Regions from separate parts of the Undibacterium sp. JH2W genome, predicted to be linked through region 2. Evidence: predicted binding sites of a transcription regulator. Region 2 holds the regulator's gene; each other region holds the start of a gene.
The links. The regulator FliA, encoded in region 2, starts transcription of late flagellar genes. The targets are predictions, from matches to a motif close to CTAAAGTTTNNNNNNNNNNNGCCGNTA.
Positions count from the first base shown of each region.

Region 1: a site for FliA is predicted at 5,741-5,767, ahead of ACO0LC_RS12450 (flagellar protein FlaG). Genes of this name have one in related genera too.
Region 3: a site for FliA is predicted at 6,156-6,182, ahead of ACO0LC_RS13120 (flagellin). Genes of this name have one in related genera too.

Region 1 covers NZ_JBMPOT010000007.1:223,875-234,333, reverse strand. Annotated here, with positions in the region: gene murB (UDP-N-acetylmuramate dehydrogenase) at 1-782, shown strand, start outside; gene ACO0LC_RS12475 (C13 family peptidase) at 856-2,403, shown strand; gene ACO0LC_RS12470 (HAD family hydrolase) at 2,457-3,056, shown strand; gene ACO0LC_RS12465 (lipocalin-like domain-containing protein) at 3,081-3,617, opposite strand; gene ACO0LC_RS12460 (quinone oxidoreductase family protein) at 3,610-4,611, opposite strand; gene ACO0LC_RS12455 (LysR family transcriptional regulator) at 4,737-5,609, shown strand; gene ACO0LC_RS12450 (flagellar protein FlaG) at 5,822-6,214, shown strand; gene ACO0LC_RS12445 (hypothetical protein) at 6,227-7,153, shown strand; gene ACO0LC_RS12440 (pyridoxal phosphate-dependent decarboxylase family protein) at 7,378-8,844, shown strand; gene ACO0LC_RS12435 (ATP-grasp domain-containing protein) at 8,858-10,102, shown strand; gene ACO0LC_RS12430 (hypothetical protein) at 10,143-10,459, shown strand, end outside.
Region 2 covers NZ_JBMPOT010000008.1:292,519-302,977, forward strand. Annotated here, with positions in the region: gene flgE (flagellar hook protein FlgE) at 1-282, opposite strand, end outside; gene ACO0LC_RS14290 (flagellar hook assembly protein FlgD) at 357-1,031, opposite strand; gene flgC (flagellar basal body rod protein FlgC) at 1,054-1,458, opposite strand; gene flgB (flagellar basal body rod protein FlgB) at 1,476-1,880, opposite strand; gene flgA (flagellar basal body P-ring formation chaperone FlgA) at 2,067-2,780, shown strand; gene flgM (flagellar biosynthesis anti-sigma factor FlgM) at 2,909-3,214, shown strand; gene ACO0LC_RS14315 (flagella synthesis protein FlgN) at 3,216-3,704, shown strand; gene motD (flagellar motor protein MotD) at 3,765-4,610, opposite strand; gene ACO0LC_RS14325 (flagellar motor protein) at 4,628-5,368, opposite strand; gene ACO0LC_RS14330 (RNA polymerase sigma factor FliA) at 5,350-6,081, opposite strand; gene ACO0LC_RS14335 (MinD/ParA family ATP-binding protein) at 6,088-6,918, opposite strand; gene flhF (flagellar biosynthesis protein FlhF) at 6,911-8,233, opposite strand; gene flhA (flagellar biosynthesis protein FlhA) at 8,230-10,320, opposite strand; gene flhB (flagellar biosynthesis protein FlhB) at 10,317-10,459, opposite strand, start outside.
Region 3 covers NZ_JBMPOT010000008.1:39,431-49,889, reverse strand. Annotated here, with positions in the region: gene ACO0LC_RS13145 (flagellar hook-length control protein FliK) at 1-785, opposite strand, end outside; gene ACO0LC_RS13140 (flagellar protein FliT) at 791-1,069, opposite strand; gene fliS (flagellar export chaperone FliS) at 1,133-1,603, opposite strand; gene fliD (flagellar filament capping protein FliD) at 1,659-3,668, opposite strand; gene ACO0LC_RS13125 (flagellar protein FlaG) at 3,776-4,153, opposite strand; gene ACO0LC_RS13120 (flagellin) at 4,242-6,062, opposite strand; gene ACO0LC_RS13115 (tetratricopeptide repeat protein) at 6,398-8,992, shown strand; gene ACO0LC_RS13110 (DegT/DnrJ/EryC1/StrS family aminotransferase) at 9,042-10,160, shown strand; gene ACO0LC_RS13105 (WbqC family protein) at 10,300-10,459, shown strand, end outside.

The sequences.
Region 1 (10,459 bases), on a different contig from region 2:
AAGACGAAGACTATGTCTATGTGCAGGCCAGTGCAGGCGAGAACTGGCACGAATTTGTGCTGTGGACCCTGGAGCAGGGGCTGGGTGGCCTGGAAAACCTTTCCCTCATACCTGGCACAGCAGGGGCTGCACCTATACAGAATATCGGCGCCTATGGATTGGAAATCCAGGAGATCTTTACCAGCCTGACAGCCTTGGACTTTGAAACCGGCGAATTGGTCGAGATAGACAAGGTCGCATGTCGCTTTGCTTATCGCGACAGTGTATTCAAGCATGAATACAAAGACCGCATGGTCATCGTCAGCGTGCGCTTTGCCTTGCCTAAACGCTGGCAAGCCAAGCTGGGCTATGTCGATGTCGCACAATATTTACATCAGCATCACATTGATCGTCCCACTGCCAAAGATGTCAGCAATGCGGTGGTCGCTATACGTCAGGCAAAATTGCCAGATCCCGCCAAGATAGGCAATGCCGGCAGCTTTTTCAAAAACCCTATCGTGCCTGCTGCTCAACGCGATGTCTTGCTGGTGGACCATCCGCACTTGGTCAGCTATGTGCAGGATGGCGGCGCTTATAAACTGGCTGCCGGTTGGTTGATTGATCAATGCGGCTGGAAGGGTAAGAAATTAGGCCGGGCAGGCGTATATGAAAAACAGGCTTTGGTGCTGGTGAATCATGGTGGTGCTACTGGCGCAGAAGTAAAAGCCTTGGCACAGGCTGTGCAGGCCGATGTCATGAGCAAGTTTGCTGTCCTGTTGGAAGTCGAACCTGTATTTTTTTAATCTATTTATTCATCAATCCTTTTTTAACGACGTACCGAATATCATGATTGAGCATTTTCTAACAGGTAATTGAATGACGGAACTTTTAACAATAAGCAGTGCCGGGAATACACCTGAATTAGAGCAAGAAGTGCTGGCCGCAACTCCTATTACAAAATCCCAGCAATGCCCTGGCAACAATAATGCTAATGCAGTACGCCGTTTGCTGGTGGAGGCCTTGCGCGTCAGCATCTGCTTTAAACCGAGGTGGCAAGGATTGCCAGCATCGCCCTGGTTGATCTTGCTATTGATATTGATATACATGAGCAGCCATATAGGCATACAGCGCCTCATGATTCTTGGGCCAGCACAGTTCTATTGGCAGGTTTTTGCTACTGGCTGGTTTTATTTTGGTGCTATCGCCTGGGCATGTTATTGCTTGCGGCCGACGAATATGCAAGCAAGCGAATACCTCGAAGGTAGCAAGGCACCGAGTGCTGCACATTTTTTTGCATTGGCACTTGCGCAAACTTTGGTCATGAATGTGGTGATCTGTGCAGTAGGTGCTTTACTTATACGATTGGGGTGGTATGACCTGTCAAAATTATCCGTGCGTATGCAGTGGCTGGTGTATCTTACGCCACCTGTTGTAGTCTTATGCATACAGTTCTTATTTTTTTGGCGCGCTAGTGATAGACGTAGGCTTGCCATGTTATCGGTCGTCATTGTCATGGCTCTGGCTTGTGCATTGGGCATAAGTACGCGGGCAACGCAATTCTGGTACCCAAATCAGGAAAGGGCAGAAACAAATGATGACGAAGCAGAGAGTAAATCACCCGAAATCACACAGGAAATATTCGAGCAGCAAGCAGCGCTGTTAAACCAAAAACTCCAGGAGTTGAAACCCCACAGACCAGGTATCATCGATCTATACAGCCTGAGTTTTGCCCCCTATGGCGAAGAAAATGTTTTCCTGAACGAGACCAGCATGGTCACGCAAGTGATGGCAAAACGTTTTGATGCCGAAGGCAGGAGTTTGCAACTGGCCAATAATCCCGGCACCGTGAATAGTTTGCCCTGGGCTACACCACTGAATTTGCAAAGAGCCATCCGGCACATTGCCAAGCGCATGGATGTCAATGAAGATATCCTGTTCCTGCATATGTCTTCGCATGGTGCCAGTGATGGTGTGTTGTCCGCCGGGATGTGGCCACTCAGCGTTAAATCCGTCACACCAGAAGACTTGAAGCGCTGGCTGGATGAGGCGGGTATCAAATACCGGGTTATCTCGATTTCTGCCTGCTATGCCGGTAACTGGGTGGCCCCTTTGTCGGACGAAAATTCTCTGGTCATGACAGCATCGGACGCGGATCATACTTCCTATGGCTGCGGCAGCAAGTCTGATCTGACTTTCTTTGGGCGTGCCATGTATGATGAACAATTGCGCAACCAGACCTTGTCTTTTGAAGTTGCGCATGCAGCGGCCAGGCCCATCATCAAGCAGCGTGAAGAAGAAGCAGGCAAGTCGGATGGGTATTCCAATCCGCAAATTGCGGTGGGCGAGCATATACGCACAAGGCTGAAGTTGCTGGAGCAGCGTTTGACCTCGGCTCCGGTTGCTAACGCTGCAGCAGTTAAATAACTGCTCGCAATCCTGATGTAAGCAAGCCAGGCCAGCAATCCCAAGGAGTGGGCATGATGAAACAGCCGCTAGTGTTGATGTTTGATCTGGGTGGAGTGTTGATAGAAAATGACACTTTCAGCCGCTTGCAGGCATTGCTACCGTATGTCATGTCGGTGGCTGAATTAAAGCAAAAATGGCTGATGTCAGATGCAGTGCGCCGGTTTGAATTAGGACAATGCCTGCCGCAAGAATTTGCTCAGGCATTTCTGCTGGAATGGTCTTTGCCTTTGACCGAGCAAACCTTCCTTGCAGAATTCATGTCCTGGCCAAAGGGCTACTATCCTGGCGTACTGGCCATGTTGCAGGCCTTGCGGCAGTCTTATCGACTGGTTTGCCTGAGTAATTCCAATGTGCTTCATTGGGCCAGGTTTGGCAGGCTGGATCAGGATTTTGACCTGGCCCTGTCCTCCCATTTGCTCGGTGCGATCAAGCCAGATCCAGCTGCATTTGCGATGGCCCTGGCACAATGCCAGGCTACCCCTGATGTGGTTTGGTATTTTGATGATGCCCAGGTAAATGTGCTGGCTGCGGCCAGTATGGGTATCAAGGCTTTTCATACCGATGGCTTTGAGGAAGTGCAGGCGACGCTGAGAGCACATCATATTCTTTGATCCGCCTGTCCTGTCAGCCATCACTCAGCGTATTTTCTTCCATGATGATATTGCGGTCGTGCCATTGCCGCTGGCGCTGGCTGGGACGCGGTAAGTCAGTTCATTCGCTTTCAATTCAAATTGCCTGGCTTGTTCGCTGCCATCCCAGTTAGGGAAGGAGGCATGTTCTATCCTGAACACCATCACGTTACGTTCAGTATCGATAAAACAGCGCCCATAGTGAGAACTGGTATCCAGCGCTGCAGCTCTAAACTCAGCATCCGTACCTTTGCGCTTGTCGCCTGCTGCAAACTTGTTGCGTCCGGATTTATAGATTTGCAGTGAATAACGCCCGCTGTCGTCGATGATGAGCAAGCCTTGCGGATGCTCTCCAAAGGTTTCCCCGCGACTGCCATCGGCATGGATTTCGGGCGCTGCAACCAGGGTCCAGGTACCAGTCAATTGTTTTTGGATAGCGTCATTCCTGTTTGTTTCCTGATCCATGATAGCCTGTGCTGGCAAGCTGAGGCCGGCGAGACTGAGTATGCTCATGCCGATGAGGTGCTGGATAGACTTATTCATGATGATTTCTCCTGATAGTGTTTTTTGCGGAAGGGCTGATCGCCAGCAATAACTTGCCCGTGGTTTGCCTTGATTCCAGCGCTGCGTGTGCTAGTGCGGCGTGTTCCAGTGGGTAAATTTCATGTATGCGCAAGTGCAAGATATCTTCGGCTAACCAGTGCAGGGCGCGCTGGCTGCGATATCTGAGGCTATCGGCATCAGCAACATGGTGGGCTAGCGTAGGGCGAGTCAGGAATAGCGAGCCCTGACGACATAGATGCATGGGGTCTATGGGCGGCACATTACCACTGGATTGACCAAACAGGACCAGGCTGCCCAACGGGCGTAACGCCGCCATGCTGCCGAGATAAGTGTTCAAACCGACTGAATCATAGACGACATGCACGCCTTTTTGTTGCGTCAGGTCTTTGACTGCAAGAGTGAAATCAGTCTGATTGTAGAGAATCACATGATCGGCACCGGCGGCCCGTGCCAATGCCGCTTTTTCAGCGCTGGATACCGTGCTGATAACGCTTGCCCCTTTGTGCTTCAAGGCTTGCGTCAGCAACAGGCCCACACCGCCGGCGCCGGCATGCACCAGGGCAGCATCACCTGCTTGCACACGATAGCTGGTTTCGCACAGATATTGGGCGGTGACCGCTTGCAGCATGGCCGCCGCCGCTTCTTGTGTGCCCAATTTTGCGGGCAAAACGATGAGTTTCCAGACGGGGATGGCGACGTATTCGGCGTAAGAACCTGCATGCGATAACCAGGCAACGGCGCTGCCTGCCGACAGTTCTGCATTGCCTTCTACCACCATGCCTGCCCCTTCTGCGCCGGGTATGCAGGGCAGGGAAGCAGGGTTCTGGCCATTGCGCTGATACACATCGGCATAGTTGATACCTGCATAGTCCACTCTTACCAGCACTTCACCTTCTTTAGGGACAGGTATGGCGATGTCGCGGACTTCCAGTACATCTGGCCCACCTTGCGAAAATAATTGTATGGCTTGCATTTGCTCTCTCTGTTTGAATGATGCTGCGATGCACCCCTTGGATAGGGTACTGAGATGCAGCTTAGCCAAACTCATGCAGAAAGAAAATTACTGAAAAATTCGCCTGGACTGTGCATAATTGCACCATGATGAATTGGGATGATTTACGTTATTTCCTGGCACTGGTCGACAGCACGACACTGACCGGGGCAGCGCGCCGCCTGCAGGTGGAGCACACTACCGTTGCCCGTCGTATTGATGCGCTGGAAAAGGCATTGCAGCTACGCCTGTTTGACAGGCTGGTGCGCGGCTGGCAATTGACGGCAGAAGGTCATGAGCTATTGAGTCAGGCCAGGGAAGTAGAGGAACGCTGGTTTTCTTTTGAGCGAAAAGCCTTGAACATGGGAAAATTAGAAGGTGTAGTGCGCATTTCTGCACCACCCGCTTTAAGCGCGTTTCTGCTGGCACCTCAATTAAAAACCTTAAGCCAGGCATTGCCTGATATAGAACTGGAATTATTCGCCGAAAGTCACCATGTCAGCCTGGGTAAGCGCGAAGCAGACATTGCCTTGCGCATGGTGCGGCCGCAAACCGCAGGCCTGGTGATCAAGCCGCTGGCTGCCATCCAGTATGGCGTGTATTCCAGCAAGGCTTACCTGAAAAACCGTGAAGAGGCAAAGTGGGAGTTTGCTGCCTACGAAAAAAATTCTGCGACCCCGCACCATCAATGGCTGGAAAACTACATCAATGGGCGCAAGCTTATCTTGCGCAGTAATGATCAATTGGTCTTGAGCCAGTTTGCCGCTTCAGGCATGGGTGTGACGGTGCTGCCGCATTATTTACGCCATTCCCACCGTAGTCTGTTGCAGGTGGAACAGGAAGTTGACCTGGTCGCCAGGAAACTCTGGTTGGTCATGCACGAGGATGTGCGTCGGTCTCCCAGAGTGAGGGCGGTAGCAGATAGTTTGATTGACCTGTTTGCCGGTAAAGCGATGAGCGACATGCTGACTTGGTATTAATTACATATTTATAAAAAATAGTTGGCATTGATGCTATTTTAAAGTATTGTAAATATTAACATTATTTAATTTATTGGTATGGGCACTTACATTTCCATACATTAATATCTGCATGCCTAAGTAGCCTGGGCCTAAACTTTTGACAAAATCGACCGTAATACACAATATGCGGTAATCCGCCATGCTGTTTAATTCGAGGGTCGGAGAGTGAAATGAGCATCAATTCAATACCAAGCGGGAGTGCTGGCGGTGTCAGTGTTGACTCTCGACAAGATGTCAGGGCTGCCCCTATCCTGGTCAAGACCACTACTACGGCTGTGCCTGTATCGGCCAGCGATGCTAGTCAGGATGTTGCAAAAAACAATAATGCCCAGCATGAGATCAGCGCCTCCGAACTAAAAAGCTCTGTGGAGCAGATCAATCGTGCCATAGGCTTTAATAACAGCGTTAATCTCAATCTTGACCATGATTCCGGGAAAGTGGTTGTGCAAATTGTCGATAATGAAACCAAGGCAGTATTGAGGCAAATCCCTTCCAAAGAAGTATTGGCGATTGCACGAGACCTTGAGGGTAAAAAAGGTATATTCCTCAACGATCTTGCCTGAACGGATGAATGCGTGATCCAGACACCGGATGTGGATTATTGGGTCAGGCAAGGCCAACTCCCCCTTCTCGACCGGCTGGGTAATGCCTCTGAGGAATTGCTGGTCTATGTAGCCAAGCACACCAGTACTGAGTACACCCCCGTCCAAGTCGAACCCCATCCCGAGTTTTTAATTGATGTGCGCGCTGCCATGGCTGAGCTGCCTGCTGCAGTCTTGCAATTGTTGGATAAACCTTTGCTAGGCGTGTATTTTGGGCGTGGCCTGGGCTCATCTGCTGTCACGGATGTTATCGTCGGGCCTGACGGACAAGTATTGGGCATGGTCATCCTCATGGATGATGCGGCTTTCTTGCAACGTAGCGCCAATGAATGGGCTAGCTGGAAAGAAAATACCCCATTTCTACCTGATTCAGCCTATCAACTGAGTTTGCAAATTGAAGCCAGCGAGAACGATAATCGAAAAAATGCCATACAGTTCTTGCTCTTGCATGAATTTGGTCATGTGCTGACTGCCAATAGCGAATTTTTGCCGGATTGGTGGATAGGCGCACAGAAATTCAAGCCTGGTGAAGAATATACTTTTCTAAGTCTGTGCTGGCAGATAGCCATGAATGGTGACATCATCCCTCTGCTCAGACATGATTTTGCGCATCGCAAAGAGCTGCGTTTTTATAGCAAGCAGCAAGTTTCTGGTGATTTGATACTGGCGATCTATCAGGCGCTGGAAAAAACCGGTTTCCCCAGCCTTTATGCCGCGACCAATGCCTACGATGATTTTGCCGAGTCCCTTGCCATGTATGTGCATGCTGTCATCATGGGCAAGCCCTATCATCTGAAGGTAGCTTCGGGCGATCAAATTATCATGGAGATAGGCGATTATTGGTCCAGTCCGCGCGCCAGGGCAAAGAAGCAGCTCTTTGCCGAATATCTGGGCGACTGACGCTTATCTTGTACTCTTTTCGTACTCATCCCAGGCAAAGCTCCGCCAGTTTGTTGCCCGCCCGCCACTCCCGGGAGTTGAAGTCCTCGTTTGCTGCAATAAAGCTGCAAAATAAGCTTTATTTGACGCTTGATACGCCATACCCTCATCCATAATACGTATAAGCATAGACAGTAAAGGTCTATGCCACTCTGTATCTGCAACGATGAAAGATGGATCTTTGAATGACAGAATCCCCCCACAATTCGCTGGACCCTGAAGACTGGCAGGCATTGCGTGCCCAGGGGCATCGCATGCTGGACGATATCCTTGATTATGCCGAGCGGATACGTGAGAGGCCGGTATGGCAAACCATACCGGACCAAGTCAGGTCGAAATTCCAGTCTGGAGTGCCAACTGCCCCTGCAGAACTGCAAGAGGTACACCAGCAATTCATGGATAACATCTTGCCCTATTCAGTAGGGAATAGTCATCCCGGTTTCATGGGCTGGGTGCAGGGTGGTGGTAACCCGGTGGGGACACTGGCAGAGATGCTGGCAGCAGGCTTGAATGCCAACCTGGGGGGGCGTGACCATATACCCATAGAAGTCGAGCGCCAGATCACGCGCTGGATGAGCAGCTTGTTTCATTTTCCCGATACCGCAAGCGGCTTGTTTGTGACTGGCACATCCATGGCAAATTTCATCGCCGTTCTGGTAGCCCGGGTCCGCGCCCTGGGGGCAGAGGTCAGGCAGCAGGGGCTGGGGGCTGCTCCGCAAAAACTGGTCGCCTACACTTCGGCTGGTGCACATGGCTGCATAGCGCAAGCCATGGATATCGCAGGTTTGGGCAGGAATGCCTTGCGTGTGATACCCATGAATGCGAATTTTGAAATGGATACCAATCAATTGCAGGCTGCAATTGAGGCTGACCGCGCCGCAGGCCAGACACCCTTCATGCTGGTAGGTACAGCAGGCTCTGTCGATGTAGGGGCCATTGATGATTTGCAGGGCCTGGCAGACATTGCCAGTGCCGAAAAATTATGGTTCCACATAGATGGCGCATTTGGTGCAATGGGTATCTTGTCTGCTACGGTTGCACCGCGTCTGGCCGGTATTGAGTGTGCCGACTCGATTGCCTTTGATTTTCATAAATGGTTGCAAGTACCCTATGATGCCGGGTTTATCCTGGTGCGTGATAGTGCAGCGCATTATGCGACTTTTGCCACGCCTGCCAGCTACCTGCGTCGTGAAGACCAGGGTTTGGCAGGTGGTTCCCCCTGGCCCTGTGATTTTGGCCCGGATTTATCGCGTGGCTTTCGTGCCCTCAAGACCTGGTTTACTTTGCAAGTGTATGGCACTGAGCACTTGGGCCAAATGATTAGCCATACTTGTGAGCTGGGTCAGTACCTCAAAGACCGTATCCAGGCCAACCCCAGGCTGGAATTGCTGGCGCCAGTTGCCTTGAATATAGTCTGCTTCCGTTATCGTGTCGACGGCCTAAGCGCGCAAGCGTGTGATGCCCTCAATGCCAGAGTCGTGGTACTGGTGCAGGAGTCAGGTATCGCAGCACCGTCCACCACCATCATTCGTGAGCAACTGGCCATACGTGCAGCCATCGTCAATCACAGGACCACGACTGCTGACATCGATGCTTTGCTGGATATCACCCTCAGCATTGCTGAACAAATTCACCTTTCAGACGACTACTAAGGCGACTACTCATATGGACAATAATCTCAGTGAAGACGGTAGCAAGAAATCGCAAAGCAAATTAATCGGTCTTGCTCCTTTGATGCGCCAGGCATTTTCCGGCGGTGACTTGAAGCCACTGGGGACAGAATTGATCGCCTATTCCCAGGAACATCCCGACGATGCCCATGCCTTGATGAACCTGGCGACCGTATTGCTTTTGCTAGGGCATCGCGATGCTGCCTTGTCCACCCAGATGGAAGCATTGAAGTTGCAGCCACTATATTCGATTCCTGCGATTGGCAAACCCAAGTTGCGTTTGCTGGCCCTCATGGCGGAGGGCGATCTGATGGCCAATACGCCCCTGGAATTTTTGGTGGAAGATTCTGACATCGCGCTGGAAATGCTGTATGTAGGCTTGGGCATACCAGCCATCCCGGAAGTGCCGCCGCATGACGTAATGTTTGTTGCAGTAGGCGAGGCCGATGACAAGAATGACTTGCTGCTTGACCTGCAAGAAATTATCCAGACCTGGCCAACGCCGGTATTGAATGCCCCTGAGCGCATCACCCATCTGGGCCGTGACCGTGCCTGCGCCTTGCTGCAAGACGCGCCAGGAGTCGCCATGCCGACCTCGGCGCGTATCAGTCGGCAAACAATGGAGCAGATAGCTAGTGGTGAAGTGGCTGTCAGCGGTATTTTGGGAGGAGATGATTTCCCTATCATTGCCCGCCCTTTGGGTTCACATGCTGGGCAGGGTTTGCGCAAGATATTGTCTCCAGAGGATGTGCCGGATTATCTGCAAGCTGTTCCCAGTGAAGAATTTTATATCGCGCGTTTTGTCGATTATCGCAGTGTTGATGGCCAATTCAGGAAGTATCGCATTATCCTCATTGATGGCAAGCCTTTCATCTCGCACATGGGTATTTCCAAGCACTGGATGATCCATTACCTCAATGCTGGCATGACAGACAGTGCAGAGAAGCGGGCAGAAGAGGCGCGTTTCATGGAGAGCTTTGATGCAGACTTTGCCCCACGCCATGCCACTGCCTTTGCTGAAATATTCAAGCGCCTTGATCTCGACTATGTGGGCATAGACTGTGGCGAAACCCAGGATGGCAAGTTGTTGATATTTGAAGTGGACAGCGACATGATCGTGCATGCCATGGACCCCGTCGATATGTTCCCTTACAAGCAAGAGCCCATGAAAAAACTGTTTGCCGCCTTCCGCGATCTGCTCATCAAGGCGGCCTCAATGTCACCTGCCTATCAAGGATAAGCGGGGCGAGCGACAAGATCATATGTTAATTCACAGAGGCATGAATTTACCTCCCCTGGAACAACTCCTGACCCAGGGTGGTGATGCGCGTATTGCCTTGGATAATGAGGGTTATAACAAATACGGCTGCGGCATCGTACCAGATAGCATAGCGCTGGCCTATGGTTCAGCCACCGCCTCGACAATCTCAGCCATGGCCAGATCCGCTGCTTGCGCTGTTTATCAAAAACTGGAATCAGCACATGACCATGTCAGCCTGTATGCGCTGGTAGAAAATGAATTTGAACTAGCCAGGCAAGAACTCAAGCAATTGTGTGGCTTAACTGGTGATAAAGCTGATGCAGGTTTGGCGGAAAC
Region 2 (10,459 bases):
GGTCGACATGCGAAAGAAGCCGCCGCCATTGATGGCGATATCAAGAGGATTGTTCGTCGTCGAAATATTACCCTGAGTGAATTGCTGCACCACAGCGGCAACCTTGGTACCGATACCCACTGTACCAGCGGAAGAACCATTCAGTGAATTAGCGTAGACGTCAGCAAACTGAGTCTGTCCTTGTTTGTAACCCACAGTGCTGGCATTGGAGATATTGTTACCGATAACATCCAGCGACTTGGAAGCAGCGTTCAGTCCACTCAATCCTTGTTGAAAACCCATGATATTTCTCCCTTACTTTATATAGTTCATTCGTGCTGATTACTACAGGATTTGATACAGGATTACTCCAAGGATCAATAAATTTGTCTGACATCACTCATGCTGACATCTCCCACATTCGCCAGGCTAAGCTTGAGGCCCTGAGAACCTGAGGTGATGCTTGACACCACACCAAATGCCAGACTGGTTGCATCCAGTTTTTTATCGCCAGAAGCCGCCGCGATCTCCACTTTGTAGACGCCATTGGCGGCCGTCGCGCCAGCGTCAGTCTTGCCATCCCAGGTCAGGGTATTCACACCTTGTGGCAAGGCGCCAGCACTGATTTTTCTAACGACCAGATTATTACTGTCACGGATGACCACATCCACTTTGCTGGCAGCCTGCGGCAATTCCACGCCATAAATGCCCTTGCCATCCGTCACGGTCATGGTACTACCAGGTGCAATAACGCCGTGCCCTATCATGCTTGCAGCTTGCAAGTTTTGTCCGGTCTGGAAGCTGGCATTCAAGGCAGTCACCGTAGCATTGAGCTTGTCTATACCCGACACTGTCGACAACTGCGCCATCTGGCTGGTCACCTGGGCGTTATCCATAGGGTTCAAGGGATCCTGATTCTTGAGCTGGGTTACCAGCAAGGTCATAAAACGATTTTGTGCATCCGCTGTCGAGGATGCCGCAGTTTTACTTCCATTCATGGTCGCCAGCAAGGCTGGATCGACGGTACTACTTTGTACAGTGCTGGTTGCCATCATCTTTTCCTTCTAGAAAATTTTATTGCCCTAAAGTCAAAGTTTTCAGCAGCATGGTTTTCGCTGCATTCATGACTTCCACATTGTTTTGATAAGAGCGCGATGCTGAAATCATATTCACCATTTCCTCCACCACATTTACATTTGGCATGGCAACATAACCCTTGTCGTCCGCCATAGGGTGCTTGGGGTCATACATCAGTTTAGGTGGTGTGCTATCTTCTACAACCTCATTTACCTTGACCGCAGTGGCGGCAGTTCCAGCGACGGGCACTGCACTGAAAACCACTTGCTTGGCCTTATAGGGGGTGCCGTCTGAACTAGTGACACTATCGGCATTGGCCAGATTGCTGGTCACTACATTCAGGCGCTGCGATTGCGCACTCATGGCCGAACCGGCAACATTGAAGACATTAAAAAGTGACATGATAATTATCCCGGTCTTTATCCCTGTATCGCTGCCAACATGCCCTTGATTTGCATATTTATTAAGGTCAGGCTGGCCTCATAACGCAAGGCATTGTCAGTAAACTGATTACGTTCCACATCCATATCCACGGTATTGCCATCGACACTACCCTGCACTGTCGGCCGGTATTGTGCGGCCACACCTGCCACCGTACCCGGCGTATCCATATGTTGGCTGGCTGTTTTATTCAAGGCTGTAGGCGACTGATTCAGGTTTTGCCCGAGAGCATTGCTAAGGGCACTGGAAAAATCGATATCCTTGGCCTTGTAATTAGGCGTATCTGCATTGGCGATATTCGATGCCAGCAATTGCTGGCGCTGCCCGCGAACGGACAATGCAGCCTCATGAAACCGGAAAAATTCATCTAATTTGCCAACCATCTTTATCTCCTCTGCCACTGGCTTTTCGCCCACATGGCACGCAAGGGTTTTCTATACCTTGCATCATATTCGCCGGAACGCAAGTTTGATCATGCAAGCAGAAAGGGAAAAACCCGCTTATTCGCGCATTCAAAAAAGCTGGCAAATCCTAGAATGGAGTGAAGTACAAACCCATCAGGAAACATGATGAAAGCCGCTAGAAAACTCAGCAAGTTACTGATTGCCCTGTGCCTGATTGGTGCGACAGTCCCCGGCCTGGCTGCCGTCACAGGTACAGCCCAGGATCCAGGTCAGTTACGCCAGATAGCACTGGATTTTTTAACCACACAGGCATCAGGTCAAAACGGCGAGATCCAAGTCACTGTGGGTGAAGTTGATAAGCGACTCAATTTACAGGCTTGCGACAATCCCAGCCCCAATATGTTGCCGGGAAGCAAACCGTGGGGTAAGGTCACCCTGGCGATACGCTGCACAGCACCTGTACCCTGGCTCATCTATTTGCAAGCAAATGTACAGGTCACGGCCAATTATTACGTTGCTGCAAATGCATTAGTACAAGGACAAATTATCAGCCTGGCCGACTTGAGCAAGATCAAGGGCGATATTTCAAAATTGCCTCCGGGTGTCATCACGGCACCAGAACAGGCCATAGGCAAGAGCATGCAGGTTTCCATCCCGTCTGGCGGCGTCATGCGCATGGATGCCTTGAAAAGCCCCGCCGTGATACAACAAGGCCAGTCCGTGCGGGTCATCAGCTCGGGCCCAGGGTTTCAGGTGGCAACAGATGCGATAGCGCTCAATAATGCAGCAGATGGTCAAATTGCCAAGGCAAAAACCAATTCGGGACAGACCATCAGTGGTATCGCAAAAAATGGTGGCATCATAGAAATAGTTTACTAATAGCAAGTTTTTAATCTGACAGAATTAAATAGATGCAATATTTTTTTACAGTAAGGTTAAAGTTTAAAATTACACGGCCGATAAACTGGATGTAGATGTTTGTAAGTCCCACACTAGAGGGTATCGCTGTGAAAATTGATGACGCATTGAATAAGACCGCGGGGCTACCAGTCAGCCCGCAACAGGCTCGCACGGAAAAACCCGCGGAAAATGCGGTGCCCGCTGCGAATTCGTCGAAAGTACAAATTTCGACACTGTCCACACAATTGCAGGCACTGCAGAATACGCAGGCTGGCAGTGCCGTGTTTGAGACGAAGAAAGTGGAAGCAATCAAGCTGGCCATTTCTGAAGGACGCTTTCAAGTGAACTCGGAAAAAGTCGCTGATGGGCTTCTGGAAACAGTTAAAGATTTGCTCAACGCCAGAAAACGCTAACATGAACACAAGAAGTTCCGGACACACTGCCATAGAACTATGCCTTCAAGAAGAAGTCAGCATTATGTCTTCTCTTGCCGAATTGCTCAAAAAAGAGCAAACCGCATTGATAGAAAGCGATGTGATTCAGCTCAATGACTTTACCCAGAGCAAGGGGCAACTTGTAGTCCAGATGACGGAACTTGAAAAAAAGCGTAATGCATATTTGCAAGAATTAGGATACAAAACCGATATCGACGGCATGCAAGCCTATTTGCAAGCGACAGCCATGCAAAATAGCGCCCAGCATTGGGATACGCTGTTGCAACTGACCGCGCAAGCCAAAGAAGATAACCGGGCTAACGGCTTATTGATCAATCGCAGATTGTCCTTGAACCAGGCAACTTTGAACTTGTTGCAGCAAAATACCAACCAGGCGGGCTCCATGTATGGCCCGAATGGCCAATCCACAGTCAAAAGTACACCAGGCAAGGGTTATATTGCCACCTAAGTCTCGTTAAGACTGTCAATTTAATTCCCCAACTCACCCAATTTCTCTTCTCTTATCTCGCTAGGGATCTGGTGAGATATCGGGCGCAGGCGTCGCTACAGGCCGGGTAGCTGGCGCAGCTAAGGATGTAGCCGCAGCAGAAGGCACAATAGGCACTTCCACTACGGGCTCAGGCAATACCGCCAATATAGTCACCGACACGCGCCGGTTTCTGGCTCGTCCCTCAGGCGTATCATTTTCACTTACAGGCAATTTCGCCCCCTGCCCCACAGCAGTTACCCGGTTTTCATCCACGCCATTCTCGGTCAGCAGGCGCGCCACGGTGCTGGCACGGACCGCAGATAATTCCCAGTTTGAAGGAAAGATCGGGTTATTGATAGGCAGATTATCAGTATGTCCTTCTACCTGTATGGCATGAGTATCAATTTTGAGTACACCGGCAATCGCTTTCAGTGCCTGTATGGAATCAATATTCAAGCGCGCGTCCCCCGGAGCAAACAAGAGGCTGGCATTGATTTCTATGGTGATACCGCGACTGGTTTGGGTCACCCTGACCTTACCTTCTCTGACCAGCGGTTCCAGTACAGTCAAAATATCCTTGGCCATGGTGGTCATTTGCGCACGCTCCTTGCGCAAACCCTCGCTGCTGCGATTCTTTACTAAAGGCAGGGGATCAAGTTTGATCACTTGCTCGTTTGGCGCATCCACTGGTTTGGGATTGATAGTCATGACCTTGCCAAAAGCCCCGGTCAGCGAATTCGACAAAACCCGGTATTTGCCCTCGTTCAGAGAGGAAATGGCATACATGACAACAAAGAAGGCAAACAACAAGGTAATAAAATCCGCATAAGAAACCAGCCATCGCTCATGGTTTTCTGGCTCTTCATGGTATTTTTTTCTTGCCATAAATAGTTTTTAAATCTTCAATTTCGGTGATTGGTCAGTCTTTCTTCTACCACGCGCGGGCTATCACCGAGAGCAATGCTATAAAAGATATCGGACAGCATTTCACGGCGTGTCACTTCACGGCCTATGATTTCCTTGAGTTTATTGCTGACTGGTAAAAACAATAAGTTCGCCATGCCCACACCATAGATAGTGGCAACAAAGGCCACCGCAATGCCACCACCTAGCTTGGAAGGGTCGCTGAGATTTTCCATCACATGTATCAAGCCCAGGACGGCACCAAGTATCCCTATGGTAGGGGAATATCCCCCCGCTGCTTCCCAGATCTTGGCAGCCTGGCGCTGTTCCATTTCATAAAGGGAAATATCGACATCGAGTATGTCTTTCAAACGTATAGGGTCTATACCATCGATGACCAGACGCAAGCCCTTGCCTATGAAAGGATCGGGGGAAGCATTCATATAACGCTCCAGGCTCAGGAAGCCCTCACGCCGTGCCACTACACTCCAGACCAGGGCATCCTCAACATTCTTTTTGCTGCTGTCTGGTGGTTCCGAGACTACCCAGCGCAGCATGCGCACACCACGCCTGAACGTATTGAGGCGACTTTGCAGCAATACTGCTCCCAGAGTGCCAACAAAGACAATCACAAATGCTGCTGGCTGCACCAGTGATGACAAGCGCCCTCCCTCAATCAATTGACCGGACAGAATGCCAACTACCACCAGTATCAATCCGACTATGCTAGCCCAGTCCACGCTTTCTCCCTTAAGTAAGCCCTGAGCCTGGCGACTGCCTGACTATGTAATTGGGATATCCGTGATTCCGACACGCCCATCACGGCACCGATTTCTTTGAGATTCAATTCTTGTTCATAATACAAACCCATGAGCAACTTCTCTCGTTCTGGCAAGCTGTCTATCGCACCTATGACTGCGTCACGAAAATCATCATTGAGCAGATCTTGCAAAGGATCACCAGACAAGTCTGAACAATAGTGGTCGAGAAAATGCTCCCTGGTATCTGAGTCATGAAAGTCTTCGTAATACACAAGTTGATGCCCGCCACTATCTGTCAGCAAGTCCTGGTATTCTTCCAGGCTCAGCTTGAGTGACTTGGCGACCTCGGTTTCCAAAGGTGGCCGCCCCAGCTTCTGCTGCAATACATTCATGGCATTTTCTATCTTGCGCATATTTTGACGCACGCCACGTGGCAACCAGTCACTACTGCGCAATTCATCCAGCATGGCACCCCGTATGCGTTGTACTGCATAGGTTTCAAATTGCGCGCCGTGGGTATCTTCATAACGGTTAACGGCGTCCAGCAGGCCTATCATACCGGCCTGCACAAGATCATCGACCTCCACGCTGGGAGGCAGGCGCGCCTTCAACTGGTAAGCCAGACGCTTGACCAGGGGCGCATGCTCCCTCAAAAGGAAGTTTTTATCTGATTTTCCGCTAGCGGTGTACATTTTTAATTAAATTCCAAGACCGACACCCAGCTCAGGTACTCCTTCTACACATAATGTGGAACGCGCAGTCTTTGCCAATTGCTCGGCCAGCCGTGAAAATGCCAATGAAGCAAGCGCCTTGGGGAAAGCATCAATTACAGAACGCCCCAAATGCGCCGCCTTTCTTACATATTCGTCTTCTGGCACATTACCAACATAATGCAATGGCACTGCCAGATACCGGCTGGCTGCCTGCGCCATATTTGTATAAATCAATCTCGCCTCTTTTTCCGATGCTCCAGAGACCAAGATACCATAACCACGCCTGCCTACCCGGTTGCTCACCCGCTTGATCAATCCATATGCCGCCTTGATCATGTCAGGATCAGCCGACACCTGTATTACCAGTTCACTGTCATCCAGTGTGGCCAATGGAAAAGTATCGTCACGATTGATATCACTATCAACAATAACCAAGTCTGCACTATTGGCCACGGTGTCAAAGACTCTGGATAACTGGCGTGCACTTTCTGTCGGTAACCAGGCGTGCCTGGCCAACATCGTCACAGACAAGCCGGAAGCTACCAATTTGACCGCTTCCTTCATTGTACGCTGTTGTCTCGCTACATCCAATAAGGTCTGATCATGCCTGGCATTCAACCATGCCCCTACACTGTTCTCCGAAGCACGCGCATCAACCATCAAGACCTGGCTACCCTGGCGTGCCAGCGACACCCCGAGATTGACCAGCATGCCACTTTTTTCATCCTCTCTCAAAGCAGATAAAAAAGTAAACACTCTTGGTTTTGGTCCCGCCAGCATGCGGCGCAAACCTTCTGCCTGATCAAAACTAGACAAGGGACACCTCCTGACCAAAACGTCCAGCAGCCTTGGCTACCGATGCAGCACCCGCCATCAACAGAGGCAATTCTTCGTCCAGATAACGGAAAGCCGCCGTCTCACGCTTGAGTTTGAAGGCACGGTCTATCAAATACAATTTGTTAGCGATATGCAGATCTTCAGGCACACGCTGACCACTGGCGACGTAATACACCATGAGCTTTTGGCGTATCGCAATATCAAGTGCACCACCTATGGTCGCTGCTTCGTCAAGCTTAGTAAAAATACAACCAGCCAATCCATTACCCTGATATGCACGCACCACTTCACTCAAAGTTTCGCCCGTCGATGTCGCATTCAGGCATAACAAACGCTTTACCGGAGTGTCTGTTCCAGACAACATCGCCACCTGCTCGGTGACCATTTTATCGCGCTGGCTGACACCGACAGTATCGATCAATACCGTATGTTTGTTTTTGAGCTCGGACAAGGCAATACGCAAGTCTGCCTCATCCTTGACTGCATGCACCATCACGCCAAGGATTTTGCCGTAGATGCGCAACTGTTCAAAACCACCGATACGATAACCATCAGTCGTAATCAGTGCCAGCTTGGATGGACCATGACGCATCACGCACCGCGCAGCCAGTTTAGCCGTGGTGGTGGTCTTGCCAACGCCGGTAGGGCCAACCAGGGCATACACCCCTCCCTTTTCCAGCATTTCATTTTCATTATTGATGGTGGACAGATTGCGTACCAGGACATTCTTGATCCACTCCAGGCCATCTTCAAGCTTACCCGCTTCTGGTAGTTTTTCTACCAGATAACGAGACAGGCTGGCGCTAAAGCCAGTGGCCAGCAATTCGCGCAGGATTTCTGCTTTTTGCGGATGACGTTTCTGTGTCTGCGTCCAGGAAATTTCTGCCAGTTGTGATTCCAGCATGCTACGCATGGAGCGAATTTCAGACATCACATCATTGAGTTCATTGGCGCTGACTGGTGCTTCGATCTCACTGGCAAAAGCGCTGGTGCTTTTTTGTGATTTGAAGGCAGGCATGTCGATAGCACGTTCCAGCGCTCTTTCCACTGGCCTGTGCAAAGGGTTGGTCTGTTCGGTTTGAAAACGTGGCGCAAAGCGCGGTACTTCAGGCACTGGCGCTTGCTCACCACTATCTGGCGCGATGGCACTGATGGCTTCATCAGCCATCGCCAGAATCTCCACCTTGCCGCCCACATTGCGATTCGACAGGATCACGGCATCTGCCCCCAAAGCATCGCGCAACATGCGCAAAGCTTCGCGAGAAGTATTCGCGGTAAATTTTCTGACGTTCATGATTGACCTCCGACCAGACTGGTGACTCTAATTGTTTTTGTTTCGGGTACTTCTGCGTGTGACAAGACTTTTAACTGCGGCAGATTACGGCGCAAGAAACGCGACAGCAAGGCGCGTAGTGGTGCGGGCACCAGCAACACTGGTGTCAGCCCCATCTGCTCCTGATGTTCAGCGGCAGCCTGGGTTTGGCTGGCCAAGGTATCGGCCAGCCCAGGCTCTATGCCTGAACCGTCTGCGCCACTGGTTTGCAGCGCCTGCATCAATAAGCGCTCAAGGCGGCTGTCCAATGTCATGACGGTCATCTCATTGCCCGTCGGGTAGATTTGCTGGACGATGGCACGGCCCAGGGCTATCCTGACTTGCGCTGTCAACTCATTGGCATCCTGAGTATGCATGGCTTGTTCAGACAAGGTTTCTATGATGGTGCGCATATCGCGGATATGCACACCTTCAATCAGCAAATTCTGCAAGACTTTTTGTAAGGTCGATAATGGCATGGATTTTGGCACCAGCTCTTCCACCATTTTTGGCATGTCTTTGGCAAGGTGATCCATCAGCAATTGCACTTCCTGGCGGCCCAGCAATTCAGCTGCATGGCTGGTGATAAGGTGATTCAGATGGGTAGCAATGACAGTACCGGAATCCACTACGGTATAGCCCATGGCTTGTGCCTGCTCGCGTATGGCCGCCTCTATCCATATCGCTGGCAAGCCAAAAGCAGGATCATTGGTCACAGCACCAGGAAGATTGCCCGTAACCATGCCAGGGTTGATCGCCAGATACTGCCCACTCAAGGCCTCTCCAGCACCGACCTCTACCCCTTTCAGGGTGATACGATAAGCCGAGGGTTTCAATTCCAGATTGTCGCGGATATGCACGGGAGGCGAGAGGAAACCGACTTCCTGGGCAAACTTTTTACGTATCCCTTTAATGCGTCGCAAGAGTTCACCACCCTGGTTTTTATCCACCAGCGGGATCAGGCGATAACCCACTTCCAGGCCCAGGGTATCGACAGGCAAAATGTCTTGCCAGGTTGCCTCTTCCATTTCCTGAGGAGCTGCAGTAGGGGCCGTTTCCACTTTGGCATCCGCAGCAGGTGCAGCCTCATTGCGCCTGGTCAGCATATAGCCACCACCACAAAGCACCGCTGCCAGCAAGATGAAAGCAATATGTGGCATGCCAGGTATCAAGCCCATGCCGCCGATGATACCGCCGGTGATCAGCATGACCTGGGGCTTGGCAAACAGCTGTCCTATCAACTGCCCGCTGATATCCTGATCACTTGCGACACGTGAAACGACGACACCGGCTGCGGTAGAAATAATCAAGGAAGGAATTTGCGCAACCAGGCCGTCACCAATCGCCAGCAGCGTATAGTTTTTCAGCGCTGTAGCAAAATCCAGATCATGCTGGACCATGCCCACCACCAAACCGCCAACAATATTGATGACAGTAACCATGATGCCGGCCACTGCATCACCACGCACGTATTTACTGGCACCATCCATGGCACCATAGAATTCAGCTTCTTGCGCGACTTCGGTACGGCGACGGCGGGCTTCCTGCTCTGCAATCAGGCCTGCATTCAAATCGGCATCAATCGCCATTTGCTTGCCTGGCATCGCATCCAGGGCAAAACGTGCACCCACCTCGGCAATACGGCCAGCACCCTTGGTGACGACAGTAAAGTTAATGATAGTCAGGATCACGAAGACCACGATACCAACGGTGTAATTACCACCTATCAAAAAGTGACCGAAGGCTTCAATCACTTTACCGGCAGCGTCCGGGCCAGTATGACCTTCAGTCAAGACCACGCGCGTCGAGGCCACGTTCAAGGACAGGCGCAACATGGTACTGACCAGCAGCACGGTTGGGAATACCATGAAATCCAGTGGCTTGATGGTGTACAAGCTGGTCAGCAAAACGATAATTGCAATTGCGATATTGAAGCTAAAAAAAACGTCCAAAATAAATGCTGGCAAAGGCAATATCATCATCGCCAGCATCAGGATGATGAGGAAAGGAGCCGCCAGTGCCCTAGTGTTGAGGCCATTCATCCAGGCAGGTAAGGTAAGGCTATTCATGCTTGTACTCCTGCAGGATTATTTGGATCAAGTTCTGGTGGTACAGGTAAGTCATTTGGCACTACAGGTTTATTACCGCCTGCCTTGCTATAGCTGCGCAGCTGATAGACATAGGCAAGTACTTCTGCCACGGCGGCGT
Region 3 (10,459 bases), 250 kb from region 2:
ATTGGGGCAGAACTGGCAAGTCTGGAGTTTTCAGATGGATTTGGGCTGGCTTGCAAGATTTGTGTGATGAACTTCCCGGTGCTGCTTAAAGAGGTGGGTGTGCTACTTAGGTGGGAGGGCAGGGTATCGGCGGCATCGTGAGCCAGTGTTGAAATGGCAGGTGCATTTACGCTGATAATATTGGGTTTTGCATTAATCTCGACTGATTTTGGCGCGATTGCTTGCTGCGGCCCTTTGCTTGGCGAGCTGGCAATTGCTTGGTCGGCGATCTTTGCATCAGACTCATGTATTGATAGTTTAACTATACTTGCCGTGTCAGCTCTGGCGCTTGGCTCGGGCGTAGTATTCCTAGCGACACTTGGTGTTGCTTGACCAGGAGTTTCAATTTCTTCCGATGAAGCACCGAGGTAATTGTTTACATTGGGTGTTGTGCGCTTATCCGGGCCGGACGCATAATTTTGTGGCAGGGGAGTCGGAAAGTGAACATCTCCATCATGCTCCAGCAAAAAGGTCGGACGGGGTTCTGTGGCAATCAGGCGAAGTGGAATCTGATCGCCAGTTTTGCTACCTTCAGGCAGCATCATTTTAGCCGTAATGCCCGCTACCCTGACAGTAAAGCTACCATCCATCAGTTTGGAAAGAATTTCTCCCTTTAATAATTGCCCAGTGACTAACTGGGCCAGTTTTGGGGTGATATCCTGCTTGGTTTCGCTAATACCAATGGCAGCAGCTGGAGCCTCGATATTGGCAACTGGCTTACTCAGAATATCGAGCCTGGTAGCCATAAGAGTCAGGCTGGGTTACCTGCACCATAAGCATTGGATAATTTTCTATTGGTGCTGGAATTTTTCATCAAATCAGACAGTTGCGCCATCCATGGCTCAGTGATGTCGCGGATTTGTTTGTCATCAGCAAGGATTTTTTTGATGATGCGAATTTTTTTATCGCGCATATCAGCAGGCAGATCAAAGGGAATTTCACTTTCACGTATGGTTTGTACGCGACTTGAGCAATCATTCTCTAATCGCTCCAATAATTCCCAGTCACCTGAGCGTGCGGCTTCCAGCATGTTGTTTGTGATAATAGCAACATTTTCGTACAATGAGATTAGTTCCAGACTATTCATCTTGATTCAAGCCTCAACAAAGTTGGCGGGACGAGGTGACAAAGGATCGACATTCATTTTTGGGGCTTCATTGACGATTTCTTTGTTAGGAGCAATAGCTTCCCAGGATGTTTTCAAATCTCGCAATAAATTCTGGACCTCTGTCAGCATGACATCACTGTTTTCCAGATTGGCCTGGAGTAATCTGGCAGTCATATATTCATAGAGAGAATCCAGGCTGAGGGCAATTTCGCCACCCGCTTTTTTATCCAGACTAGCTCTTAAGCCATTTTCTATGATGGCAATGGCTTTTGATATGGCTTGCCCTTTGGACGCGATTTCCCCTGCACTCAAGTGATGCACGGCATTTGAAATAGCGACAATTGCCCCGTCAAACAGCATGACAATTAACTTGTGTGGACTGGCGGCGACAACACCAGTCTCAATGCCAACTTTTGCATAGGCATTTGCGCCGCGTGCTTGTGGAGAGCCAAACATAATCTCGTTTCCTTATATTCTTTTGCGTGCTGAACAAATTACTCAATTACTTGAATTACCTGCTACCAGTCAATGCTGACAATTGCTGACTCAAAAAGGTGCTGGTATTGTTGAGGCTGCTGACGATACTGTCCAAGGCAGTAAACTGCGCTCTGTAACGTGCTTCTACGTCAAATAAGCGGCTGTTCAAGGTATCTCGCTGCTTGCCTATGTCTTTGATGCTGGCAGTGACGCCAGAGCTGGTACTGGTTATAGTTCCTGAGCTTCCGGTGAAACCACTCAACAGACTGCTTAGTTGGGTTGCATAGCCAACAGAAAAATTGACTTTGCCTCGTGCACCGGTAGAGCCACCGGCGATGAGTAATTTAAGTCCTTCCGCGGTGCTGCCTGCTGCGCCAGTCAGCGTCTGTCCATTGCCACTTCCTGCAATGCCATTCAAGGTGCCGGCCACATCTTTGCCTGCACTTCCAGTGGTTACTGTACCGGTCAGCGAAGCAACGCCAGTGCCGGATTTGTCAGCGATATTGATGGCGGAAGTGGAGCCATATTTATTGGATTCCAAAACCAGAACGCCACCGACTATGCTTGCTTTTGCCGTTGCACCTACTGCCGTAAAGGCTGATGTGCTATTGATAGACGATTGAATCAGTGTTGCCAGGTCTGCGGAGCTATAGCTGCCAGCCGCGAGACTGACATCTGCAACCACACCATCGAGAGTGACGCTAATTTTGGTGCTGGGGTCGATGGTGGTGGAGACGGGCAGGGTCAGGTCGCCAGTCAGGCTGGATTTGGTGGCGATTTGGGTAATGGCCAGATCATAGCTGCCAGCTTTGGTGGCCGAAGATGAACCGGTAATGCTGGCTAGACTGTCGGTAGCGGAGCCTATTGAGGCAAACAAGCCGCCGACATCACTAAACTTGGTCGCCAGGGCAGTGGATAACTTGGAAGCATCTAGTGAAATGGAACCATCTTTTTGAAAACTGACCCCTATCTGTGACAAAGTCGTCAAGCCGCCACCCAAACCATTGACGGACGAGGACAAAGTTTTCCTGATCTGGTTTTGCACGCTTTGTGTCGTTGAGTCACCTAATAATAAGCCTGCTTTATTGGTATTGGGATCATAGGCAGTCAGGCTTTTTATCGTTGTGTTGAGGTCATTGTAAGCTTTGACAAAGCTATTCACACCTGCCGTGATACCTGTAGTGTTTGGTGAAACAGAAATAGAGGTAGTACCTATTTTGGATACCGTCAGAGAAACACCCTGGATGGCCCCAACGACTGTGTTAGAAGCACTGGAAATCGCAATGCCATTCACCGTCAGGCTGGCGTTTTGTGCGGTGCTGACTTCAGTAAAATTTTGTGTGCCGGTTGGATCGTAAGCCAACAAGGAAGTCACTGCGGCATCTTCACCAGATGAAGTAATTTTCAGGCTGGATGCAGCCCCGGTTTTACTTGAGTTTAATACCAGATGATAAGGAGTGGCACTGCCATCGCCGACGATGGAGGCGGAAACGCCGACATTGGCGGCATTGATAGCGTCGCGTATCCCTTGCAGTGAATTATTGCTGCTATTGATCTTTACTGTGCCTACGGTTTGATTGGCATCTTGCTGGAATGTGGTTCCGCCCGGATAGGTGCCAGCAACGGCAGTTCCGGTAATTGTTCCAAAAGCAAAACTAATTGTGGTTTCAGTTCCTGCACCGATGGCATTTGTGGAACTGACTTGCCCCACACTTGATATCCCTTGCGCTTGCGCCAATTTGCTGACAGCAACACTATAGCTACCTGCGCTCGCGGCGCTATTAGCCGTCGCAAATGCAATGGTTGAGTCACCGGCACTGGCATTCAGTGATTGAAAGGTAGTTGGGTTGTTAAGCGATGTCAGGGCATTTTGGAATGCACTAACTGCACCACTCAGTGTTCCGTAAGCGGATAGTTTGGCCTGGTAGCTGGCTTCTTTTTTCGCCAATGTTGTTAACGGCTGGCTCTCCACCTGCATCAGCTTGGAGACGATGTCGTTCACATTGAGATTTGAACCAATGCCTGTTGATTGAATTCCTGCCACGTGATTCCCCTTTTGTTGGAAGTACTTTACTTTATTAACGGCAAGGGTAAATCAGACTTTAGAAGGGAATTTACCTGCTTGTTTTCAATATAGACATAAATTTCATCTTAGGCGGTCTGTTTTATCAATAAACCTTGCAATTTATCCAGAGACTTCGCAATCTCTAATGCTTCTTCTGTCGGAATTTGCCTGATGACTTGTTTGGTTTGCTGGTCAACGATCTTGACCACGACTTCTTTAGCATCATTATCTACACTAAATTCCAGATTTTGTGAGCTGAGCTGAAGCGACTTGTTGATTTCCGCAACAGCCTTGTTGACGTCGTCTGCCGAGGCTGCCTTTGGACTCTGACCAGTAGCGGTTACGGGGTTGCTGGTCTGTAGCGGTGCTGCGCTTTGCGCAATCTGCGGGGTAGGTGCTGTACCACTCACTCTATCTGAAACAGGTGCTCCTGACGATGAACTGGTAATCGATAGGACGTCCATGATGTTTCCTTAAAGTAAAATTCCCCTGATCATAAATTTGACCAGGGGACCACTCATTTTCAATGAAAGACTAATCTAGTCTCATTGATTAGCCACGCAGCAGAGCCAATACACCTTGTGGCAACGCGTTCGCCTGAGCCAAAATTGCAGTACCAGCTTGTTGCAATACCTGGCCACGTGTCAACGATGCAGTTTCTTGGGCAAAGTCAGCATCACGGATGCGGCTACGGGAAGCTGTCAAGTTTTCAGAAGTCGTATTCAAGCTGTTGACGGCTGAAGAGAAACGGTTTTGATAAGCACCCAGAGAAGCACGTGAACTATTGACAGAAGCCAAAGCTGCGTCAATCGTTGTCAGCGCTGAGGTTGCGCTAGATGCTGTGGTCAGATCGAGTGACGATAAGCCAGCACCAACTGTTGCCGTGGCGGCAGTCGCACCAGCTGTCAAGCCTGCAGCAGTTGCACCAGCACCAGCGACAGTCGTTGTACCTACTGCCAAGCCGGAATTTGCCAGAGTTGCAGTACCTTTGACGGTAAATGTGTACCCTGCATTGCTTGAGCTAGTCAATGTCAGCACACCAGCAGCATTGGAAGCAGTAATGCCAGTGTCTTTGGTTTTCAGGTTGATCGCATCGCGAATTGCATCGCCTTGCAATGTGGCGGTAGCACCACCTGCGATAGCGCCGATATCTACACCATTGATCTGGATGTCGCCAGCTGAGATAGCAGAGTTGGTACCAGTAATGGTTGTACCTGTTGTTGCTGCACCTGCGCCGCCATTTGCCAACACGATACCGGCAGAGCTGGTCGATGTCAGTTTTACAGTACCAGCTGTTGTGGTTGTTGCAGCAGCAGTACCGACGGCTGTTGCAGCACCTGTAGTCGCGCTACCCAAGCCAGTAACAGTTGCAGCCAAACCAGAAGATGCATTGGTTTTGGATACAGTGATGTTTCTGCCGTCAGCAGCTGTCAGTGCAACTGCACCAGTAGTAGAGTCAAATGCTGCAGTAACACCAGTTTGTGAAGATTTTGCGTTGATCGCAGCAGTAACTTGCGCACCACGTTCAGCAGCGGAGCCAGCGGCAGCCAATGCACCGATATCCACACCATTGATCAAAACGTCGCCAGAAGCAATTGCCGTAGCAAAGCCCGTTGCAGCTGTGCCGCTGGTTGTTGTTGCCTGGGCAGTTGCTGTTACACCAGTAGTGCCGTTAGCAGCATTGATTGCAGCAGCTTTGGCAATGGCGCTACCTTTGCTATCTGCATAAGACACACCGTCGCTGGTAGTTGCGCCGATGTTGAAACCATTAATAACCAGATCGCCGGACTGGAAGCCGCCTACACCATTGACACCACCAGAGATATTGGTAGCGTAGCTGGAGCTGGCACCAACACCAAGGCTGGAAGACTTGGCACTGGCGATGGAGGAAATGGAAATCTGATCGTTCGATGTTGCATTTGCGCCAACTTGGAAAGTTTGTGCTGTGAAGCTACCATCCAGCAGATTAACGCCGTTAAAGTTGGAAGAGCTGGCAACGCGGTTGATCTCAGAGATCAATTGTGAAGCTTCGTTATTCAGAGCTGCGCGGTCACTGGCACTATTGGAGCCGTTAGCTGCTTGAACTGCCAGATCACGGATACGTTGCAAGTTGGAGCCGATTTGCGTCAAATCACCCTCAGCAGTTTGCGCCAGAGAGATACCGTCATTCGCATTACGAACAGCTTGATTCAAGCCGCCGATCTGAGAAGTCAGACGTTCAGAAATCGCCAAGCCCGCAGCATCGTCTTTTGCACTATTGATGCGCAGACCAGAAGACAGGCGTTGCAAGGAAGTGTTCAGGGATGACTGTGAAGTAGTCAGATTGCGTTGTGCATTCAAAGACGCAATATTGGTATTAATAAATGAAGCCATGTTAGTTCTCCTTACCCAAGTTATGTAAATATGGCCGGTGGCCTTAAACTTTGGTCTGTTTTACCAGGATATTGGACCGCCGTTGCAATCAGGTATCGGACGCTTATTTCAAAAGTTTAATGGGTTGCTCAAAGTAAATATTTTATTTTCGGGGTAAAGTTGCTCTTAATGTTCCGCTAAACGACAGCATTTCAAAATACTTGAGGCCATTTATAGGTTTATTTTCAGCTTTGAGTTAACATTTTTTTGCTATTGTTGGCTATGAAAAGCATCATTTTTTTATACGTCCTGAGGAGCCAGGTCTTGCCCACGCTTCTTTATATTAAGGTTTTGTTATGAGTCCAGATGCTACTCCGGCTGCGTTCAGCGAAAAAATTGCTCAAATGACAGCTGAGGATGTGCTTGAGCTGGCAATTCAGCAGTTGTTGCAATTAGCACAAGCAGCGATCGCCGCAGGAGATGTGTCACGTGCAATAGCGCATTACAAATTAATTCTGGAAAATGTCCCGGACCGACACGATGCAAATTTTGCGTTGGGCGAGTTGTTGCTTGCATCTGGTTCACCTGATGAAGCGCTAGCCTGTCTTGAAACCGCAATTCAAGGCAATCCGCAAAGTGAAGCATATTGGGAAACCTATATAAGAGTATTGAATTTATTTGGTGATGCCGACATCGTGCGGCAGGCGATAGCATTGCGTGACTCTGTTTTTCAAGATACTTCAGTTATTACGCGGAATGATCTTCCACTGGAGCAAGCAGCGCCAGAGCTGCAAGTTGGCTCCGTAACTCAGCCGAAACAGAAATCACAGATTAAATCCCTTGCGCTGCCAAATGAGACGGAACTCAACAAATTGTCTTTGCTGTATGAGCAAGCTAACTTCAAGGAAGTCGAACGTCTGGCCTGCAAGCTGATCCATAAAAATACAAAAAATGGCATTGCCTGGCGTTTTTTGGGTCTGGTCTTATTGAATTCGGCGCATTTTGACGACGCAGAACTAGCCATGCGGCGGTCGCTGGACTTATTGCCCGACGACGCCATTGCTCACTTTAATTTTGCGCTGGCATCTGTCAAGACTAAGAAACTGGATACGGCAGAAGAGCATTACCGGAAAGCACTTAGTATTGATGACACGCTGCTTGCGGCTTACAATAATCTGGCAAATCTCTTACGCGCTACTGGCAAGCTGGAGGAGGCGGAGAAATGCCTGCGTAAATTGCTGGTACTTGCGCCAGATTTTGCTTTTGCCAGTATCAATCTGGTGGGCGTTTTGCGTGAACGGAAAATGTTTTCCCTAGCGCTGGAGATAGCGCAGCAGGCTGCGATTAAATTCCCTGGCATAGCAGAAGCGCATCATGCATTGGGATCTGTCCTGTCTTTAATGGACAAGGATGACGAAGCCTTACCTCATTTATTACGCGCCATAGAGCTAAATCCCAAACTGGCCGATGCCTACAATAATGTGGGCAGTATTTATCTGGATAAAAAAGAGTTTGTGGTCGCCAAGTCGTATTTTGAGAAAGCGCTACAGAACGATCCCAAATTAAGCAATGCTCATCGTTGCCTGGGGCAAATCAGCATTTCTCTGGATTCTGACATCGACATGGCAGAGCAGCATTTTCGCCGTGCCATTCAGTATGGAAAAGACCAGAGTGAAGCCAATACTTGTTTATTATTTTGTTTGAGTGAAACTGGTCAGTTAAATTCTCAGGAGCTATTTCAAGAACATCTGAATTATAGTACAAGATATGAAGCGCCCCTGATGCCTGCTTGGCCCATACATACAAATGTTAAGCAAAAAGAACGCGTGTTGAGAGTCGGCTTTGTTTCTGGTGATTTTCATAATCACGCAGTGGCCACTTTTGCTATACCCGTCCTTGATTATTTGTCCCGCATTGCTACGCTGGAATTATATGCGTACGATAACAATGAGGTGGAAGACGAGGTAAGCAAAGAGCTGCGTACTTATTTTAAGTGTTGGCGAAAAATACACAAAAGTGATGACGGTAGCGTGGTAGAACAAATCCTGGCCGACCAGATTGATATTTTGTGTGATTTGTCAGGGCATACCGCAAAAAACAGGCTAATGGTGTTTGCACACAAACCAGCGCCTTTGCAATTTAGCTGGATAGGCTATCCGGGCACGACGGGTTTGCAAGCCATGGATTATTTTATAGGCGATCCGTTTTATCTGCCAGAAGGGCAGTTTGATCATCTATTTACTGAGAAAATTGCGAATTTGCCCTGCGCAGCACCTTTCTTACCCAGTCCATTAGCACCGGCAGTACAAGAACTGCCCGCGCTGAGTAATGACTACATCAGTTTTGGCAGTTTTAATCGCATAAGTAAAATCAACGCACAGACCATACAGGCATGGTGTCGATTATTGTCGGCACAAGAGAATTCCAGAATTTTGATTGGGGCCATGCCTACCGGTTTTGACACTACGGTGATTACCTCAGCTTTCATGGCGCATGGAATAGCTTCTGAAAGAATTAGTTTTTACGGACGGACTAGCATAGAAGATTACCTGAACTTGTATAACAAGATTGATATCTGCCTGGATTCATTCCCATTCAATGGTGGAACAACCACACATCATGGCCTGTGGATGGGGGTGCCGACTTTATCTATAGATGGAAATTTGCTAGCATCCAGAAGTGCCGCAGCAATCTTGGGACAGGTCGGTATGCAGGGTTTCCTGGCAAATGATATGGAAGATTTTGTGGCGAGAGGCAAATACTGGTGTGACAATCTGGATAAATTATCCGAAGTCAGAATGTCACTGAGGTCAATTTGTCAGGATTCCATCAAATGCAAGCCAGAATTAATTGCCACCGCCTTGCATCAGGCGATGCGAAAAATGTGGGCCAACTGGTGCGATGGCAAGGGGCCTGAAGCTTTTTCCATAGGCAAGTCTGATCTACATTAATGAAGTAATAAGTTACAGCAGTTGTGGTGCATCCTTCCTGGAAAAAAATATGAAAAAAACGGATGGTACTTCGTCGATTTATGTCACTCAGCCTGTGCTGCCGGCTTTGGAAGAGTTCATGCCCTATCTGGAAAAGATCTGGGCGAATAAAATCTTGACGAATAGCGGTCCATTCCATCATGAGCTGGAGCAGGCACTGTGTGAATACCTGGGGGTAAAGCATCTCTGCTTGTTTGCCAATGCCACCATCGCCTTGATCACAGCTCTGCAATCCCTGCGTATCAATGGTGAGGTGATCACCACCCCATATTCTTTTGTCGCGACTGCGCATTCGCTCTTATGGAATGGCATCAAACCAGTGTTTGTTGATATTGATCCCGTCACATTCAATCTGGACGCAGATAAAATCGAAGCCGCCATTACACCACAAACATCAGCCATCATGCCCGTGCATTGCTATGGCCGGCCTTGCGATGTCGACCGCATACAAAAAATTGCGGACAACTATGGATTAAAGCTCATTTATGACGCTGCCCATGCCTTTGGCGTGCAATATCATGGCAATAGCCTGCTCAATTTCGGCGACTTGTCCATATTAAGTTTTCATGCGACCAAGGTCTTTAATACCTTTGAGGGGGGGGCAATTGTCTGCCCTGATGCTAAAACCAAGCAGCATATAGATCACCTCAAGAACTTTGGATTTGTTGATGAAGTGACCGTAGTTGCGCCTGGCATCAATGGCAAAATGAGTGAATTTAATGCTGCCCTGGGTTTGCTGCAATTGAAGGGCATAGATGCTGTCCTGGATGCACGCCAAAAAATCGCTACGCAGTATCGTTCCAGGCTGGAAAATGTCACTGGCATCACTTGCGTCGGCGATATTGCCGACAGCAAGCCCAATCACTCCTATTTCCCTATCCTGGTGGAAGCTGACTATGTCATGTCGCGTGACGCATTGTTCCAGAAACTGCGTGAACATGAAATTTATGCCCGCCGTTATTTCTACCCACTGATCAGTGATTTCCCCATGTATCGCGGTCTGCCTTCAGCTTCACATCAGAATCTGCCCGTCGCCAGAGAAATTGCCAGCAAGGTGATTTGCCTGCCTATCTATCCAGATTTGAGTGAGGCAGATGTGGACAGAATTGCTGATCTGATCGCTCATTGAGACTGGTTTGAAGCGATAGCATACAGGTGGCCGACGCGAAGAAAATATTCTGGAAAAAGAAATGCTGGCGACAAGTTTATCAAGTTTCAATGGCAATACTGAGCACCTGCCTGGACCAGTTCAGAAGAAGGTTGCAATTATGCAGCCCTATTTTTTCCCTTATATCGCTTACTTTCAACTGATCTCGGCAGTTGATGTATTTGTTATTTACGATAACATCAAGTACACAAAAAAAGGCTGGATCAACCGGAATCGTATTTTGCAGGAGGGCAGGGATCAATTAATTTCTTTGCCGCTGA